DNA from 2 places in the Bradyrhizobium huanghuaihaiense genome. Region 1 is predicted to be linked to the other one. Evidence: predicted binding sites of a transcription regulator. Region 1 holds the regulator's gene; the other holds the start of a gene.
The links. The regulator HrcA, encoded in region 1, represses chaperone genes, less so after heat shock. The targets are predictions, from matches to a motif close to GTTAGCACTCNCNNNNNGNGAGTGCTAAC.
Positions count from the first base shown of each region.

Region 1 (7,980 bases):
GCGCGGATGCGCTGTTCATTGCCGACGACGGCGATGCGGTGGTGACGGTCGCGGATGCGATGACCGCGGCGGGCGCGAATTTGCGCAACATCCAGCTGCTCGGCACCGGCCTGTGGGACAATCCGCGCGTCTATGCGAGCGCGGCGCTGCAGGGCGGCCTCTATGCCGCGCCCGATCCGGCCGGCTTCCGCGCTTTCTCCGGCCGCTACCGCACGAAGTACGGCGCGGAGCCGATCCGCACCGCGACACTCGCCTATGACGCCGTCGCGCTGGTCGCCGCGCTGGCGCGTACGCAAGGCGGCCAGCGCTTCTCCTCCGATGTGCTCACCAACCCCTCCGGCTTCGCCGGCATCGACGGCCTGTTCCGCTTCCGCGCCGACGGCACCAATGAGCGCGGCCTCGCGGTGATGAAGGTGACGACGGGTGGTGGTGTTGCGGTGGCGGGCTCGCCGAAGAGTTTTGGGGCGTAGTGGTTTCGTAGCCCGGATGGAGCGCAGCGAAATCCGGGGTTCTTTGCGCGCGGCGAGACCGTCCCGGATTACGCTTCGCTCCATCCGGGCTACGAGATCTCGTTACGCCGCGAGATCCGCAACCACCGCGTCCAGCACCGGGAATCCGCTGCTCGTCACGCGCAACCGTCCCGTCGTATCGACCGTGATCGCGCCCTCTTCGCGCAACAACGCGATGCGCTTGGGGTCGAGCGGGCGGCCCGAGAGTGCCTTGTAGCGCTCGGGGTCGATGCCTTCGGCGAGGCGCAATCCCATCAGCAAGAATTCGTCGGCGCGCTCCTCGCTGTTGAGGAGATCGTCGGTGACGACGCCGTGGCCGTTGGTCTCGACGCGCATCAGCCAGGCCTCGGGACGCTTCTCGGTGGCGGTGGCATGGCGCACGCCGTCGATGTCGAGGCGGCCATGCGCGCCGGGGCCGATGCCGGCATATTCCTCGCCGCGCCAGTAGACCAGATTGTGCCGGCACTCGGCGCCGCGTCGCGCGTGGTTGGAGATCTCGTAGGCGGGTAGCCCGAGCTTGTCGCAGGTCTCCTGCGTGACGTCGTAGAGCGCGCGCGAGACGGCTTCGTCCGGCGTCTTCAATTTGCCGGCCTGGTGCAGGCCGAAGAACGGCGTGCCTTCCTCGATCGTCAATTGATAGAGCGACAGATGTTCGGCCGCTTCACTGATCGCCAGACGCAGCTCGTCGGCCCACATCGCCGGCGTCTGGTCGGGGCGGGCGTAGATCAGGTCGAACGAATAGCGGTCGAACGAGCGGCGCGCGATGGCGACGGCATCGAGCGCCTCGCGCGCGCTGTGCATGCGGCCCAGCGCCTTCAGCGAGGCATCGTCGAGCGCCTGCACGCCGAGCGAGACGCGGTTGACGCCGGCTGAGCGATAGCCGGCAAAGCGCGTGGCTTCGACACTGGTCGGATTCGCTTCCAGCGTCACCTCGACATCGCGTGCGACGGTCCAGTGCTTGCCGATGGCATCGAGCACCGCGCCGACGGTTGAAGGCTGCATCAGCGACGGCGTGCCGCCGCCGAGAAAGATCGAGGTGACCTCGCGGCCGGGCGCGCGCTCGGCGGTCGTTGCGATCTCGCGCGCGAAGGCCGAAGCAAAGCGCGCCTCGTCGATCGCGGCGTGGCGAACATGGCTGTTGAAGTCGCAATACGGGCACTTCGACAGGCAGAACGGCCAGTGCACGTAGACGCCAAAAGCTTCCTTAGCGCGGCTCAAGGCAGATCTCCGCCAGTTTCACGAAGGCGCGGGCGCGATGCGACAGGCCGAGGCCGAGCGGCGGCAGGCCGTGCTTCTCGATGCTTTCCATCTCGCCGAAGGTGCGCGCATGACCATCAGGCAGGAACATCGGGTCGTAACCAAACCCGGCGGTGCCGCGCGGCGGCCACACCAGCGTGCCGTCGACGCGCGCCTCGACCTCTTCGAGATGATCGTCGGGCCAGGCCACGCAGAGCGCGGAGACGAAATGCGCGCTGCGCTTCGCAGGCGTGGTCGCGCCCCGTTCCTGCAGCAGCCGCTCAATCTGCGCCATCGCGGCGTTGAAATCCTTGGTCGGACCGGCCCAGCGCGCGCTGTAGATTCCGGGTGCGCCGTCGAGCGCTTCGACGACGATACCGGAATCGTCGGCGAAAGACGGAAGCTTGGTCGCGCGCGCGGCCGCGATCGCCTTGATCGTGGCATTGCTGCGGAAGTCGTTGCCGGTCTCCTCGGGCTCGTCCAGGCCGAGCTCACCGGCCGACACCGCCTCGATCCCGTACGGCGCAAGCAGCTCCTTCATCTCGGCGAGCTTGCCGGGATTGTGGGTGGCGATGACGAGCTTTCCGGTGATTCGGCGGTGCATGGGCCTATTGACTACGCGACAGCCAGTTTCTGCAAGTCCACGAGACGCGCGACGCCCTTGCGCGCCAGCGCCATCAGCGCCAGGAACTCGGCTTCCGTGAACGGCTCGCGTTCGGCGGTGCCCTGCACCTCGATGATGCGGCCATCGCCGGTCATGACGAAATTGGCGTCGGTCTGGGCTTCCGAATCCTCGGCATAGTCGAGGTCGAGCACCGGCGTGCCGTTGTAGATGCCGCAGGAGATCGCGGCGACGTTGTCGCGCATCACGTTGGCCTTGATCATGTTGCGCGCCTTCATCCAGCTGATGCAGTCGGCGAGCGCGACCCAGGCGCCGGTGATCGAGGCCGTGCGCGTGCCGCCGTCGGCCTGGAGCACGTCGCAATCGACCGTGATCTGGCGCTCGCCGAGCGCTTCGAGGTCGACGATGGTGCGAAGCGAGCGCCCGATCAGGCGCTGGATCTCGACCGTGCGGCCGCTCTGCTTGCCGGCCGAGGCCTCGCGGCGGGTGCGTTCGGAGGTCGCGCGCGGCAGCATGCCGTATTCGGCGGTGACCCAGCCGCGGCCCTGGCCCTTCAGCCACGGCGGCAGGCGGTCTTCCAGCGTAGCGGTGACCAGCACATGGGTGTCGCCGAATTTCACCAGGCACGAGCCTTCCGCATATTTGACCACGCCGCGCTCCAGCGTCACGGGGCGCAATTCGTCGGGCGCACGGCGGCTTGGCCGCATGGGAAATCCTCCAAAACTCTCGGAAAAGGGCTGTTCGCGGTGCTTGTAGGGGGGGTGAGGGTATGCGGCAAGGGGGAAGATCGGCGCTTATACGCCCCCGGTTTTCCACCCCGCAAACGCCACGCTTGTCAGAACCGTCCCGGATGGACAAATTATGAGCATCTGAGAGGAGTTACCGTCTGTGGCCCATCACGATCCGATCCATCTGATCGCGCCGCGCGCAGGCCTCGCCCAACTCAACGAGCGTTCCCGCGACATCTTTCGTCAAATTGTCGAAAGCTATCTCGCGACCGGCGAGCCGGTCGGCTCGCGCAACATTTCCCGCCTGATCGCCATGCCGCTGTCGCCGGCCTCGGTCCGCAACGTCATGGCGGACCTGGAACAGCTCGGCCTGATCTATGCCCCGCACACCTCGGCGGGCCGGTTGCCGACGGAACTCGGGCTGCGCTTCTTCGTCGACGCCCTGATGCAGGTCGGCGATCTCACCGAGGCCGAACGGCAGTCGATCCAGAGCCAGCTTGCCACGGTCGGCCAGGCCCAGTCGGTCGAGGCGGCGCTGGACCAGGCGCTGACGCGGCTGTCGGGCCTGACCCGCGCCGCGGCGGTGGTTTTGACGCCGAAATCCAATGCCCGGCTCAAGCACATCGAATTCGTCCGCCTGGAACCGGAAAAAGCGCTGGTGATCCTGGTCGGCGAGGACGGCCAGGTCGAAAACCGCGTGCTGACGCTGCCGCCGGGAGTTCCATCGTCCGCGATCACCGAAGCCGGCAATTTCCTCAATGCCCGGATTCGCGGCCGAACCCTGGCCGAGGCGCGGCTCGAGCTCGAAACCGCGCTCGGACAAGCCCGCGCCGAGCTCGATCAGCTGACACAGAAAGTGATCTCGGCCGGTATCGCCAGCTGGTCGGGCGGCGAGAGCGAGGACCGCCAGCTCATCGTCCGCGGCCACGCCAATCTGCTGGAAGATCTGCACGCGCTGGAGGATCTGGAGCGGGTGCGCCTGTTGTTCGACGATCTCGAGACCAAGCGCGGCGTGATCGACCTGCTCGGCCGCGCCGAGACCGCCGAAGGCGTGCGCATCTTCATCGGTTCGGAGAACAAGCTGTTTTCCCTGTCGGGCTCCTCCACCATCATCTCGCCGTATCGGGATGCCGCCGGCCACATCGTCGGTGTTTTGGGCGTGATCGGGCCGACGCGGCTGAATTACGCCCGCGTGATCCCGACCGTGGACTATGCCGCCCGCATCGTCAGCCGGCTTCTGGGGGGCTGACCGGCATTTGCGCCGATCACGGGCGCTTGATTTTCGCGCGCTTAGGCACGATATCCGGGCCAACAATCCCTGGAAACGAGTTCGAGATTAGAGCCGATGACCGAGCAAGACCGGCAACCCGAAGACACGACTGCAGCGACCGGCGAGCCCGTGGTGTCAAAACCCTACATCATGCCCGACGATCCCGAGCCCGGCTCGGTCGAAATGTTGCAGAAGGAAGCCGCCGAGGCGCGTGACCGCATGCTGCGGACGCTGGCCGAGATGGAGAATTTGCGCAAGCGCACCACCAAGGAGGTCGCTGACGCCCGCCTCTACGGCATCACCGGTTTTGCCCGCGACGTGCTCGACATCGCCGACAATCTCCAGCGCGCGCTCGATGCCGTTCCGGCCGAGGCCCGTGCCACCGCCGATCCCGGCCTGATCTCGCTGATCGAGGGCGTCGAGCTCACCGAGCGCTCGCTGCTCAACGCGCTGGAAAAGCACGGCGTGAAGAAGCTCGATCCGCTGGGCCAGAAGTTCGACCCGAACTTCCACCAGGCGATGTACGAGGTGCCTGATGCGTCGGTGCCGTCGGGCACCGTGGTGCAGATCATGCAGGCCGGCTACACCATCGGCGACCGCGTGCTGCGCCCGGCCCTCGTCGGTGTCGCCAAGGGCGGCGCGAAGGCCGCGCCTGCGGCGAACAACAACGAGTCGAGCGGCGCGACGAACTGAGTGTTGACGTCATTCCGGGGCGGCTCGCAGAGCCGAACCCGGAATCTCGAGGTTCTCAGGTGCGCAATTGCGCACCGGAGTTCGATGCTGCGCATCGCCCCGGAATGACTGATTGGCACCTACGCGCTCACCGCAATATCGCTCGACTGAATCCGCTTCACGCCGGCCTTGGCCATGTCGGCCCAGGCCTTTGCCAGCGAGCCCTGGGTGTCGATGCCGCGGCAGGCGTCTTCCACCACATAGACCTCGAAGCCGGCCTTGCGCGCGTCCAGCGCGGTCCAGGCGACGCAGAAATCCGTCGCAAGGCCAGCGACGAAGACGCGCTTGATCTTGCGGCCCTTCAGGTAGCCGGCGAGACCCGTCGAGGTCTTGCCGTCGGCTTCGAGGAAGGCCGAGTAGCTGTCGACGTCCTTGTGAAAGCCCTTGCGGATGATGAGCTCGGCGTGCGGGATCGACAGGTCCTTCGATAGCGCCGCACCATCGGTGCCCTGCACGCAATGGTCCGGCCACAGCACCTGCTTGCCGTAAGGAAGATCGATGGTCTCGAACGGCTTCTTGCCGGAGTGGACTGACGCAAACGACACGTGGCCGGGCGTGTGCCAGTCCTGCGTCATCACCACGTTCGAAAATGCTTTTGCGATTCTGTTGATGACGGGCACCACCTGCTCGCCTTCCTTCACCGCGAGACTGCCGCCGGGGAGGAAGCAGTTCTGCACGTCGATCACGAGCAGCGCGGACGCATCGTCCGGCTTGATCGATGCCGCTGCAGGCAGCGCGGTTGGCGCGAGGGTTGCCAGCGCCGTCGTTCCAAGCGCCGCGAGGATTTGTCGCCGATCCAGCATCGTTCGTCTCCCTCCAGGATGATCCAACGGGAGGGAAGCCTAGTTCCGTTCGTATACGAACAGAAGCCCGAAAATGCAGCCGGTATTGGTGAGGGGTTGGGCTGCCAGCCAACGCGTCGTCGTCCCGGCGAAGGCCGGGACCCATACGCCGCAACAATAGTTTTGCGAAGACTCGGAGTTACCAGCTCGCCCTGCAACTACTCCCGGTGGTTATGGGTCCCGGCCTTCGCCGGGACGACACCGGGGTTGTTGGACGAGCGTGCCTACCCCTTCGGCTGAATCCCGTCGCGCACGGCGCGGAAGCGGGTGAAGGCGGCTTGCCACTGGTCGCGCGGGGCGCTGGCGATGATGCGCAGCGAGGCGCCGCCGCTCGAGAAGCGGATCCACTGCACCACGGTCACCGGCGTCTTGTCCTTGCCGCTGACGCCGTCGATCCGGGTCTCAAAACCCTGCTGGCCGTTGATGCGGATCGGCTCCGACATGGTGACGCGGGATTCGCGCACGCCGGGGATCTGCAGCGCGGCCTCCTGGGCGAAACGAGCGCGATCGTCGGCGGCTTGCGGTGTGGCGCCGATCAGGCCGAGGATCATGAACGGCTTCGACTCATAGCCTGCGCTCTCGTTGCCGTCGGCCAGGATGATGCTCGAGCCCGGCGCCAGCGTGCGGATGTCCTTGAAGTCGGCGAGATCGGTGATCTTGAACGGCATCAGCGCGATCTGCTCTTCGGCCGAGACCTGCTTGCGGGTCGTGGCGCTCGCAAACATCTGCCGCACCGCCTCGTCGGTATAGATCTTGGTCGCATTCTCCGGGATCTGCACCGCGACATAGCCGGAGAAGCCGGCGCCCGGCACGATCATCGAGTAGCGCTTCACCGGGGTCTCGCCGGCCTTGCCGCTCTCGGTGGTGAAATAGGCAAGGCCCGCGGGACTCTCGATCTTGTCCTGCTTGACGCCGCCAGCGCCGGCCGGATTGGAGTTGAAGGCGCTCACGACCTCGCCATAGGCCGCCGGCGGCAGCTCGGTGATCAGCACCTTGACGCTGCCGTCCTCGCTCTCGAAGCCCGGAAAGGTTTTTGCCGTGCTGAGGCCGACCAGCGGCACCATGCCGAGGCGCAGGCCGGGCGGGAAGACGGCGTCGGCAGCCAGGGCCGGAAGCGCGGAGGCGATGAGAAAGGCGAGCGCGGCGAGGGGGCGGATCAGCTTCATGGGCACTCTGATTGGTTCACATTGAGGCCGTTCGATGGTCTTCCACCGGGCCGCATTGTCGCGCGAAGCCGCCTTGGCGCGGCTGTCGGCCGGCCCGCCTTTTAGCGGGTTTGGCCCCGCCGTAACAGGGTGTGGCGGATCACGCGGCGGGGGTGGCGGATCTCCGCACCTGTTAATATTTCCTCACCCGCAAGGGCGGTTGAGCCCGGATATCAGCTCCTAAAACCCAATGTTTTCACGGCCGAAACGTTGCTTCGGTCCTTGCGGCCCCCTCCCCCCCTCCTATATGAGCCTCAATCATCGCAATATCGCGGATGTTTGATCTTAGGGGGTTTCGGTTCGGGTGCCTTCTGGGCCCAGCCAACCTGCCGCAAAAAGAAGGATATCAGGACCATGGGAAAGGTCATTGGGATCGACCTCGGCACCACGAACTCGTGCGTCGCCGTGATGGATGGCAAAAACGCCAAAGTTATCGAGAATTCCGAAGGCATGCGCACGACGCCTTCGATCGTCGCCGTGACGGACGACGGTGAGCGCCTCGTCGGCCAGCCTGCCAAGCGCCAGGCCGTTACCAATCCCGAGCGTACGTTCTTCGCAGTGAAGCGCCTGATCGGCCGCCGCTACGACGACCCGATGGTCGAGAAGGACAAGAAGCTCGTTCCGTACAAGATCGTGAAGGCTTCCAACGGCGACGCCTGGGTCGAGGCCGACGGCCAGACCTACTCGCCCTCGCAGGTCTCGGCGTTCATCCTGCAGAAGATGAAGGAGACCGCGGAAGCCCATCTCGGCCAGAAGGTCGACCAGGCCGTCATCACCGTTCCCGCCTACTTCAACGACGCCCAGCGCCAGGCGACCAAGGACGCCGGCAAGATCGC
Region 1 covers NZ_CP104172.1:174,085-182,064, reverse strand. The annotation lists gene N2603_RS00830 (penicillin-binding protein activator) at 1-470, shown strand, start outside; gene hemW (radical SAM family heme chaperone HemW) at 573-1,727, opposite strand; gene rdgB (RdgB/HAM1 family non-canonical purine NTP pyrophosphatase) at 1,714-2,349, opposite strand; gene rph (ribonuclease PH) at 2,361-3,074, opposite strand; gene hrcA (heat-inducible transcriptional repressor HrcA) at 3,256-4,344, shown strand; gene grpE (nucleotide exchange factor GrpE) at 4,441-5,058, shown strand; gene pncA (bifunctional nicotinamidase/pyrazinamidase) at 5,178-5,900, opposite strand; gene N2603_RS00795 (hypothetical protein) at 6,164-7,105, opposite strand; gene dnaK (molecular chaperone DnaK) at 7,499-7,980, shown strand, end outside.

Region 2 (7,980 bases), 660 kb from region 1:
TCCGAGATGGTGCCGCGGTTCACTGCCACCGCCTTGCCCTTGAGATCGTCAAAACTCTTCATCTCGTCGGCGGCGCGAACCAGAAACCCGTTTCCGGTCGTGAATAGCGGTTCGGTATAGAGCATCCGCTCGGAGCGTTCGGCGGTCAGATTCAGCGGGTTGACCAGGAATTCGACCCGCTTGGCAAACAAAGCCGCAAATAGCCCGGAGAAGTTGATATCCACGATCTCGACCTTCGGACGGCCAAGCTCTTTACTGATCTCGTTGATCAGATCCACACCGAAGCCTTCAGGACCGTTCGCGCCTCGCACCATCCACGGTGCGACACCGAAATCGGACGCGACAACCAGCGGCTTGTCGGACGGGTGATCTGCCTCCTGGGCATGAGCCTCGATCCAGCCCGCGGCCTGGACCCCGGCCACGAGCAGCGTGATTGCAAGAAGCTTCGATCGGAGCGTCATCGGTCGGGTCCTTCCATGGATCAAGACTTTCTGGGCTGTGCGGGATGGGTGGCAATCCAATGCCGGGCAATGTCGAGGCGTCGGCACACCCACACCGCGTCACGCGTGGCAACGTGGTCAAGAAAGCGGGCCAGGCCCGCAGCCCTGCCTGGATGGCCAACGATCCGGGTGTGGAGGCCGACAGACATCATCTTCGGCGCGGTCGCGCCTTCGGCATAGAGCATGTCGAAAGCGTCTTTCAGATAGACGAAGAAATCGTCGGCGGTCGTCATCGCGCCACGGATGAACTTGGCGTCGTTGTTGACAAGACCATAGGGGACGACCAGGTGGGGCTTTCCGACCACCGTGGTCCAGTACGGCAACTCGTCATTGTAGGCGTCGGAATCGTAGAGGAAGCCTCCCTCCTCGGCCACCAGCCGGCGGGTGTTCACTCCGGCGCCGTAGCGGCAATACCAACCGAGCGGTCGCTCGCCGGTCGTCCGGGCGAGGCTTGCCACTGTCCTGCGGATCCGCTCGCGCTCCTCGTCCTCGCCTAGATGTTGATGCCGCTCCCAGCGCCAGCCATGAGCGCACACATCGTATCCAAGCTCGCGGATCGCAGCGGCCGCCTCCGGATTGCGCTCCAGCGCGAGGGCACAGCCCATGACGGTGGCCGTCATGCCGCGCTCGGCGAGTAACCGGATCAACCGCCAGAAACCGACGCGGCTGCCATACTCGAACATGGATTCCGCAGCGAGATCGCGCCCTTCAAAGCCTCCCCCGCCACCCTCCGTCAGCGCCGCCTCGGTAACGCCGTCGCCATCGGCGAACGAAGCCTCCGATCCTTCCTCGTAATTGATGCAGATGTTGAGCGCGATGCGAGCGGCACCGGGCCATCTCGGATCCGGCGGATTGCGTCCATAGCCGACGAAATCGCGATCCTGGTCCGTTTGCGCGGTCATGACCATTACCCTCTACGAACTTGCCGAAGGCATAACGATGGTGACGGTGGCATCGAGACCGAAGAAAACGTCATCGTTCTGCTGGCCGGTCACGCCCATCGCCACCGCGAATTCCATCGGGGCGTCAAGCACCGTCATCGGATGATGCCACACATTGCGCGCGTAGGTAACGATCTGGTCGGGACCGGCGATGAATCCGCGCAGCGTCGCCAGGTCGGGACCGCCGTCGGGCGTCGCTGCGCAGACGATGGCGAGATAGCGCGCGGAACCGAGCGGCACGAAGGTCTGCGCCGAATAAGGATGCCGCTCCAGCGTGATCAGACGCAGCGGGAGCTTTCCGACCGCGGCCGCGCCGCTGATCCACAGCGAGAATGTTTGCGCCTCGTCCGCACGGTTCAGCATCGTCGGAAGGTAACGCCGTCGCTCACCGGTCGGGCGCGAGACAACGTCGCCGAAAGGACCAAAGGCCTCAACGGACAGCGGCTCGAGCGACACTATGTACGAAGGAGAATGGTTCATTGAAGCTCGGATACAGCCAACGATGCAGACGACACTCACCGGCCGGGGTAATACCAGTGGTATACCATTGGAGCTTAGAGGTACCGCCGTGTCAAGGGCGCGAGCCGTGACCTCTTCGCAGGGCAGCAATCGTGAATGAGGGGCCGGGACGGAATGCGGCGGAGCCCGAACAGCCCAGCACAGGTCGGCGACCTGACAGCAGCAGCGTTCAGCCGTGACTGTCGGGCAAGAAAATCCCGAACGTTTCCAACATCCCCTGCCGGACGTTGGTCAGATGCTGGATCATCGCCTGGCGCGCCACTACTGCGTCTCGCTTGATGATGGCATCGACGATCGCGAGATGTTCGCGACACGCGGGCAACAACCGCTCGGGACGGCGCTCCACATTGCACATCCTGATCTTGCGGCGGGTCTCTCCGATCAGTGTGGCGAGAGAGCGGTTGCCGCAGTGGCTCGCAATCTGGTCGTGAATCTCGTCATCCAGCGTCCAGTGCTTAGCTTTGGTGACCTCGGCGGTGGCCAGGATCTTCTCCAGGCTGGCCTTGATCGGTTGCAGCACATCAAGGCTGATACGCGTTGCAGCAAGCGAGGCCGCCTCGCTTTCCAGAATGAGGCGCAGATGAATCAACTCGAGGAGCTCGGCGATGCCGATGTTGCGCACGATCACCGAGCCATTCGAAAGCTGCTCCAGCCTGCCCTCGCCGAGCAGACGGCTGATCCCGGCACGTAGCGGCGTGCGCGACACCTTGAGGCGAAGCGCAAGCCGTCGCTCCTCGATGACCTCGCCCGGCATAAGCTGCCGCGATTCAATCAAGTCCAGAAGCTTCCGATAGGTCGTTTCAGTGACGTTACCATCCGACCGGAGGCGCTTCGGCGCCTCTGCCACAGCCATGCGCAGGACGTTTGTTGTGGATTTGGCCTTGCGCGCGGTCGACTTCGTCACGTTCATTCCTCGGGACACTGGTCTGGCAGATCGGTAGTCATGCAACTGCGGCTTGTCGAGGTGCTTCGCGTTCGCGGCTTATCCGGCACCGTAATGGGACACCGACTCTTGCCGCTGCACCGCGACAGGATGCTTCCGCCGGAATTGCTGCGCAAGAACCGTGCATATTTCTGAAATGAACGGCTTGCAAGGGTTAGGCAAGACGGCATCCGTGTGGGATACCGCTGGCATGTACAATCAGCCACAGGCAGCATGTCAGGTGAGTAAATTGGCACTGGGACCGTCCGCTCGCCAATTTTGCAGAGCATCAGTCACAGATAACCTTTGCTCGATTTCAGCCGTCCCCGGCATTCAGCGGGTCTTTCAGGCTGTAACAATGGCTTACCGCACGTGCTAACGGCCCGTATGTCCTTGGGTGCAGAAGTTTTCACAATCCTTCGCGGCGTTGTCTTGTATGCCGGCCAGGCCAGCTTATTTTCGGAGCGATTAGCACTCGCTGGCTTCGATTGCTATTTCATCCAAAATAAACGCAACTGAAAAATAGGAGGAGACCATGAAATTCCGTCCGCTTCACGACCGCGTCGTGGTCAAGCGCATCGACGCAGAAGAGAAGACCGCTGGCGGCATCATCATTCCCGACACTGCCAAGGAAAAGCCCTCCCAGGGCGAAATCGTCGCCGTCGGCCCCGGTGGGCGCGACGAGGCCGGCAAGCTGATCCCGATCGACCTGAAGGTCGGCGACCGCGTGCTGTTCGGCAAGTGGTCCGGCACCGAGGTCAAGATCGACGGCCAGGACCTCCTGATCATGAAGGAGAGCGACGTGATGGGCGTTCTCGAGGTCACCGAGTCCAAGAAGAAGGCGGCTTAAGAGCCCCTCTCCTCCCTCCAGTCAAACATCATCCAAGGAAGATTCCAGATGGCAGCCAAAGAAGTCAAATTCTCGGTTGAAGCGCGCGACAAGATGCTGCGCGGCGTCGACGTCCTCGCCAACGCGGTAAAGGTCACGCTCGGTCCGAAGGGCCGCAACGTCGTGCTCGACAAGTCGTTCGGCGCTCCCCGCATCACCAAGGACGGCGTCACCGTCGCCAAGGAGATCGAGCTCGACGACAAGTTCGAGAACATGGGCGCCCAGATGGTTCGCGAAGTCGCCTCCAAGTCCGCTGACGCGGCCGGCGATGGCACCACCACTGCGACCGTGCTGGCGGCTGCGATCGTCCGTGAAGGCGCCAAGTCAGTTGCCGCGGGCATGAATCCGATGGACCTGAAGCGCGGTATCGACATGGCTGTGGAAGCCGTGGTCGCCGACCTCGTCAAGAACTCCAAGAAGGTCACCTCGAACGAAGAGATCGCCCAGGTCGGCACGATCTCGGCCAACGGCGATGCGGAGATCGGCAAGTTCATCTCCGACGCCATGAAGAAGGTCGGCAACGAGGGTGTCATCACCGTTGAGGAAGCCAAGTCGCTCGAGACCGAACTCGAGGTTGTCGAGGGCATGCAGTTCGACCGCGGCTACATCTCGCCCTACTTCGTCACCAACGCCGAAAAGATGCGCGTTGAAATGGATGATGCATACGTCCTGATCAATGAGAAAAAGCTATCTCAATTGAATGAATTGCTTCCCTTGTTGGAAGCCGTGGTGCAGAGCGGTAAGCCGCTTATCATTATCGCCGAAGACGTCGAAGGCGAAGCGCTCGCGACCCTGGTCGTGAACCGCCTGCGCGGTGGCCTGAAGGTCGCGGCCGTCAAGGCTCCGGGCTTCGGCGATCGCCGCAAGGCCATGCTGCAGGACATCGCGATCCTGACCGGCGGCCAGGCGATCTCGGAGGACCTCGGCATCAAGCTCGAGAACGTTACGCTCAACATGCTCGGTCGCGCCAAGAAGGTGATGATCGACAAGGAGAACACCACAATCGTCAGCGGCGCCGGTAAGAAGGCCGACATCGAGGCGCGCGTGGCGCAAATCAAGGCGCAGATCGAGGAGACTACCTCGGACTACGATCGTGAGAAGCTCCAGGAGCGTCTCGCCAAGCTGGCGGGCGGCGTCGCGGTGATCCGCGTCGGCGGCGCGACCGAGGTCGAGGTGAAGGAGCGCAAGGACCGCGTTGATGACGCGATGCATGCGACCCGCGCGGCTGTCGAGGAAGGCATCCTGCCGGGCGGCGGCGTTGCGCTGCTCCGTGCTTCCGAGCATCTCAAGGGCATTCGCACCAAAAATGATGACCAGAAGACCGGCGTCGAGATCGTGCGCAAGGCGCTGTCGGCTCCCGCTCGCCAGATCGCGATCAACGCCGGCGAGGATGGCTCGGTTATCGTCGGCAAGATCCTCGAAAAGGATCAGTACGCCTACGGCTTCGATTCGCAGACCGGCGAATACGGCAATCTGGTCTCCAAGGGCATCATCGATCCGACCAAGGTGGTTCGTGTGGCAATCCAGAACGCGGCGTCCGTCGCAGCGCTCCTGATCACCACCGAAGCCATGGTGGCCGAAGTGCCAAAGAAGAACACCGGTGCGGGTAGCATGCCTCCGGGAGGCGGCGGCATGGGTGGTATGGGTGGTATGGACTTCTAAGTCCGACATTCAGAACTCAACAGAAGGCTCCGCAGCGATGCCGAGCCTTTGCTGATTTTCCCGGCAGTCAGCCGGGCTCCAACACTGGCGCACCGGGAACTATTCCGTCAGTTCAGCGAAGGCGCGCAATTCGGATCTGTTTTTGCCGCAGCGATAGCAGCAGACGTCGCCTGTTGCGATCGATGGAACCCTGCCCCTCCTGTTCTGCGACTTTTATCCGATTTTTACTTCACATCCCGGCCCGGCGTGTCATTGGGCCTGCAATATTGCCCCCTAAGCCGGGGGATCGGCGTCCAAAATTGCCCCCCTGTAGGTTGGTCTGTTGCGCTGTCTGCTTAGGCCGCACGTCGCGTCCCTATAGCTCTTCCCTACGAGGTCTCGAACCTCACGGATCCTCGCAAAAACGACCATCCACGGTGGAGCGTCAACGTTTATCGCGACCAGTACCGAGCTATGCGAAGCACGGGCGGAAACAGCTAATTTCCGGCACGAAGAAACAGCGAGAGGAAAGAACAAAGGCAGCCGGTTTGTCGGAATAGACACGACACGTCTGTCGGAATGACGACCGCTACCAACCTCCAAGCTATTGAAAAGCTTGGTGGGCGCACCAGGGCTCGAACCTGGGACCCGCTGATTAAGAGTCTCGTGCTGTCTAATACACATCAAGAACTTAGCTGTAAAAAATACCCGAGAGAGCGCTATATAGATCAACAGGCTACATCGGATCTGTAAATCGCCCGCGGCCGCCCTGGTTGACCGTCGAGGGCGCCGGCCAGCACGAGGAGTTTTGTGCACTGACGAGCGCGCAATCCGCCGTCCAATGCCTGTGGCGTCGCCCAGCAATACAGCAGCCGGTTCTTTCATGGCAACCGCCCCGGTCGGCGGTCAATTCGCAAAGGCGCAGTTCACTTTCATGTATTTCGGGCCGCCAAGAAAGTTGTTCTTCACCCAGATGGCCGGCTCGGTGAGTTCGACATGATTGATGCGGGTCGCGAACTCCTTCAGGAAATGTTTCATTTCCAGCCGGGCGAGCGCCAGCCCGATGCACACATGCGGGCCAAAGCCGAAGGCGATATGCTCGTTGCTTGATCTCTCAACATTGAACGCGTGTGGATTCTCGAAGACCTCTTCGTCCCGATTGGCGGACGGATAGATCATCAGGACCGACTGGCCGCGCTTTATCTGCCTGCCGCGAAGTTCGTAATCGTTCACGGCCACCCGAATAAAGCTTCGAACCGGGGATACATATCTCAGGATCTCTTCGATCGCCTTCGGCAGGAGGTTGGGGTTTGACCGAATCAATCTGTACTGGTCCGGGTTCACCGAAAGGGCGTGAATGCCTCCCGCAATTGCCCCTGCAGTCGTCTCGTGACCAGCGGCCGTAATCGAGACAAAGTAGGACAGCGCCTCATGGTCATTGATTGGCGCGCCATCGACTGTCGCATTTGCAATTTCGGAGGCGAGATCGCCGCGCGGATTCTTTCTCCGTTCCTCTAGCACGTCCCTGTAATAGGCAAACAGTTCGGCGCCGGCCTCGGCGATCGCGTGACCGTCGGTTTGGCGTGCGGTGTCCGGATCGTGAGGGCTGAACAGCTGGCTGGTCAGTCGATGCATCATCTCGGCATCCTGCTCAGGCAAGCCGAGAATGAGCATGATGACCCGGAGTGGAAACCAAACGCTCACCTGCCGCACGAAATCGATTTCGCCATTGGCCGCCTCTATCAAGTCCACGTATTCCCTCGACAGCGATGCCAGTTGGGGCTCCAGGGCCTGGAGGCTGCCAGGCTGGAACCAGCGACGGCTCACGTTCCGGTACTTGCGATGGTCCGGGTCGTCCATGGTCGGGAGGGTTCGCATCAGCGGCTTTCCGCCGGTCTTGGCCCTGACCCGCTCCTCTTCTTCGACGGTGACAAGCCGATTGCGCGGTCCGACGATGAATTGTGAGCTCTGTCGCTCCACTTCCGTGACGTCGGGATGTTTGGTCAGCGCCCAGAACGGCCGATAGTTCGACGGCTCTGTCCAGCGCACGGGATCGGTGTGGCGTAGCTCGGACAGCATCCGATGCAGTCGGTCTTCGTCCGAATACAACACGGGATCGACGATGTCGTCGTGCGAAATGGGCAAATATTCCTCCATAGAGCACGCCGGTTCGGGTTCGAGAATGCTCCAGTTTCCGGCCTTTTTCTCCATCAGAAGGGCCCGACCAGATACGGTCTGGACCTTCCGGGTTTTACCTGACGCCGCATTGGTATCGTTCGCGTGGCCCGACATGCCTTGCCATGAGCAGGATATTGCCTCAGCAGACGGAAGGGAGGCAGAAGAAAGCATGGTAGTCCCGCTGCCCAAATCCTGTCATTCCTGCTGATCGCGGGCTGGGTGCAAAGGACCTTAGCGACCGCCGCGCTTGCTCTCTAGCTTCGAAGTCGCGGAATGAGGCGTTTGGCATAGCCGCTGCTGATGGACTCCAATTCTGCGCCAGACAGACCTGCTTCTTCCAAAGCCTTGAACTGACCTTGTATGGTCCGGCCGTGCGTTGCAAGTGGTTTC
Region 2 covers NZ_CP104172.1:9,125,584-9,133,563, forward strand. The annotation lists gene N2603_RS42580 (substrate-binding periplasmic protein) at 1-461, opposite strand, end outside; gene N2603_RS42585 (allantoinase PuuE) at 482-1,402, opposite strand; gene N2603_RS42590 (ureidoglycolate lyase) at 1,415-1,960, opposite strand; gene N2603_RS42595 (GntR family transcriptional regulator) at 2,130-2,864, opposite strand; gene N2603_RS42600 (co-chaperone GroES) at 3,418-3,732, shown strand; gene groL (chaperonin GroEL) at 3,781-5,433, shown strand; gene N2603_RS42610 (cytochrome P450) at 6,319-7,761, opposite strand.
Region 2: the regulator HrcA is predicted to act here: its motif matches at 3,350-3,378, upstream of N2603_RS42600 (co-chaperone GroES).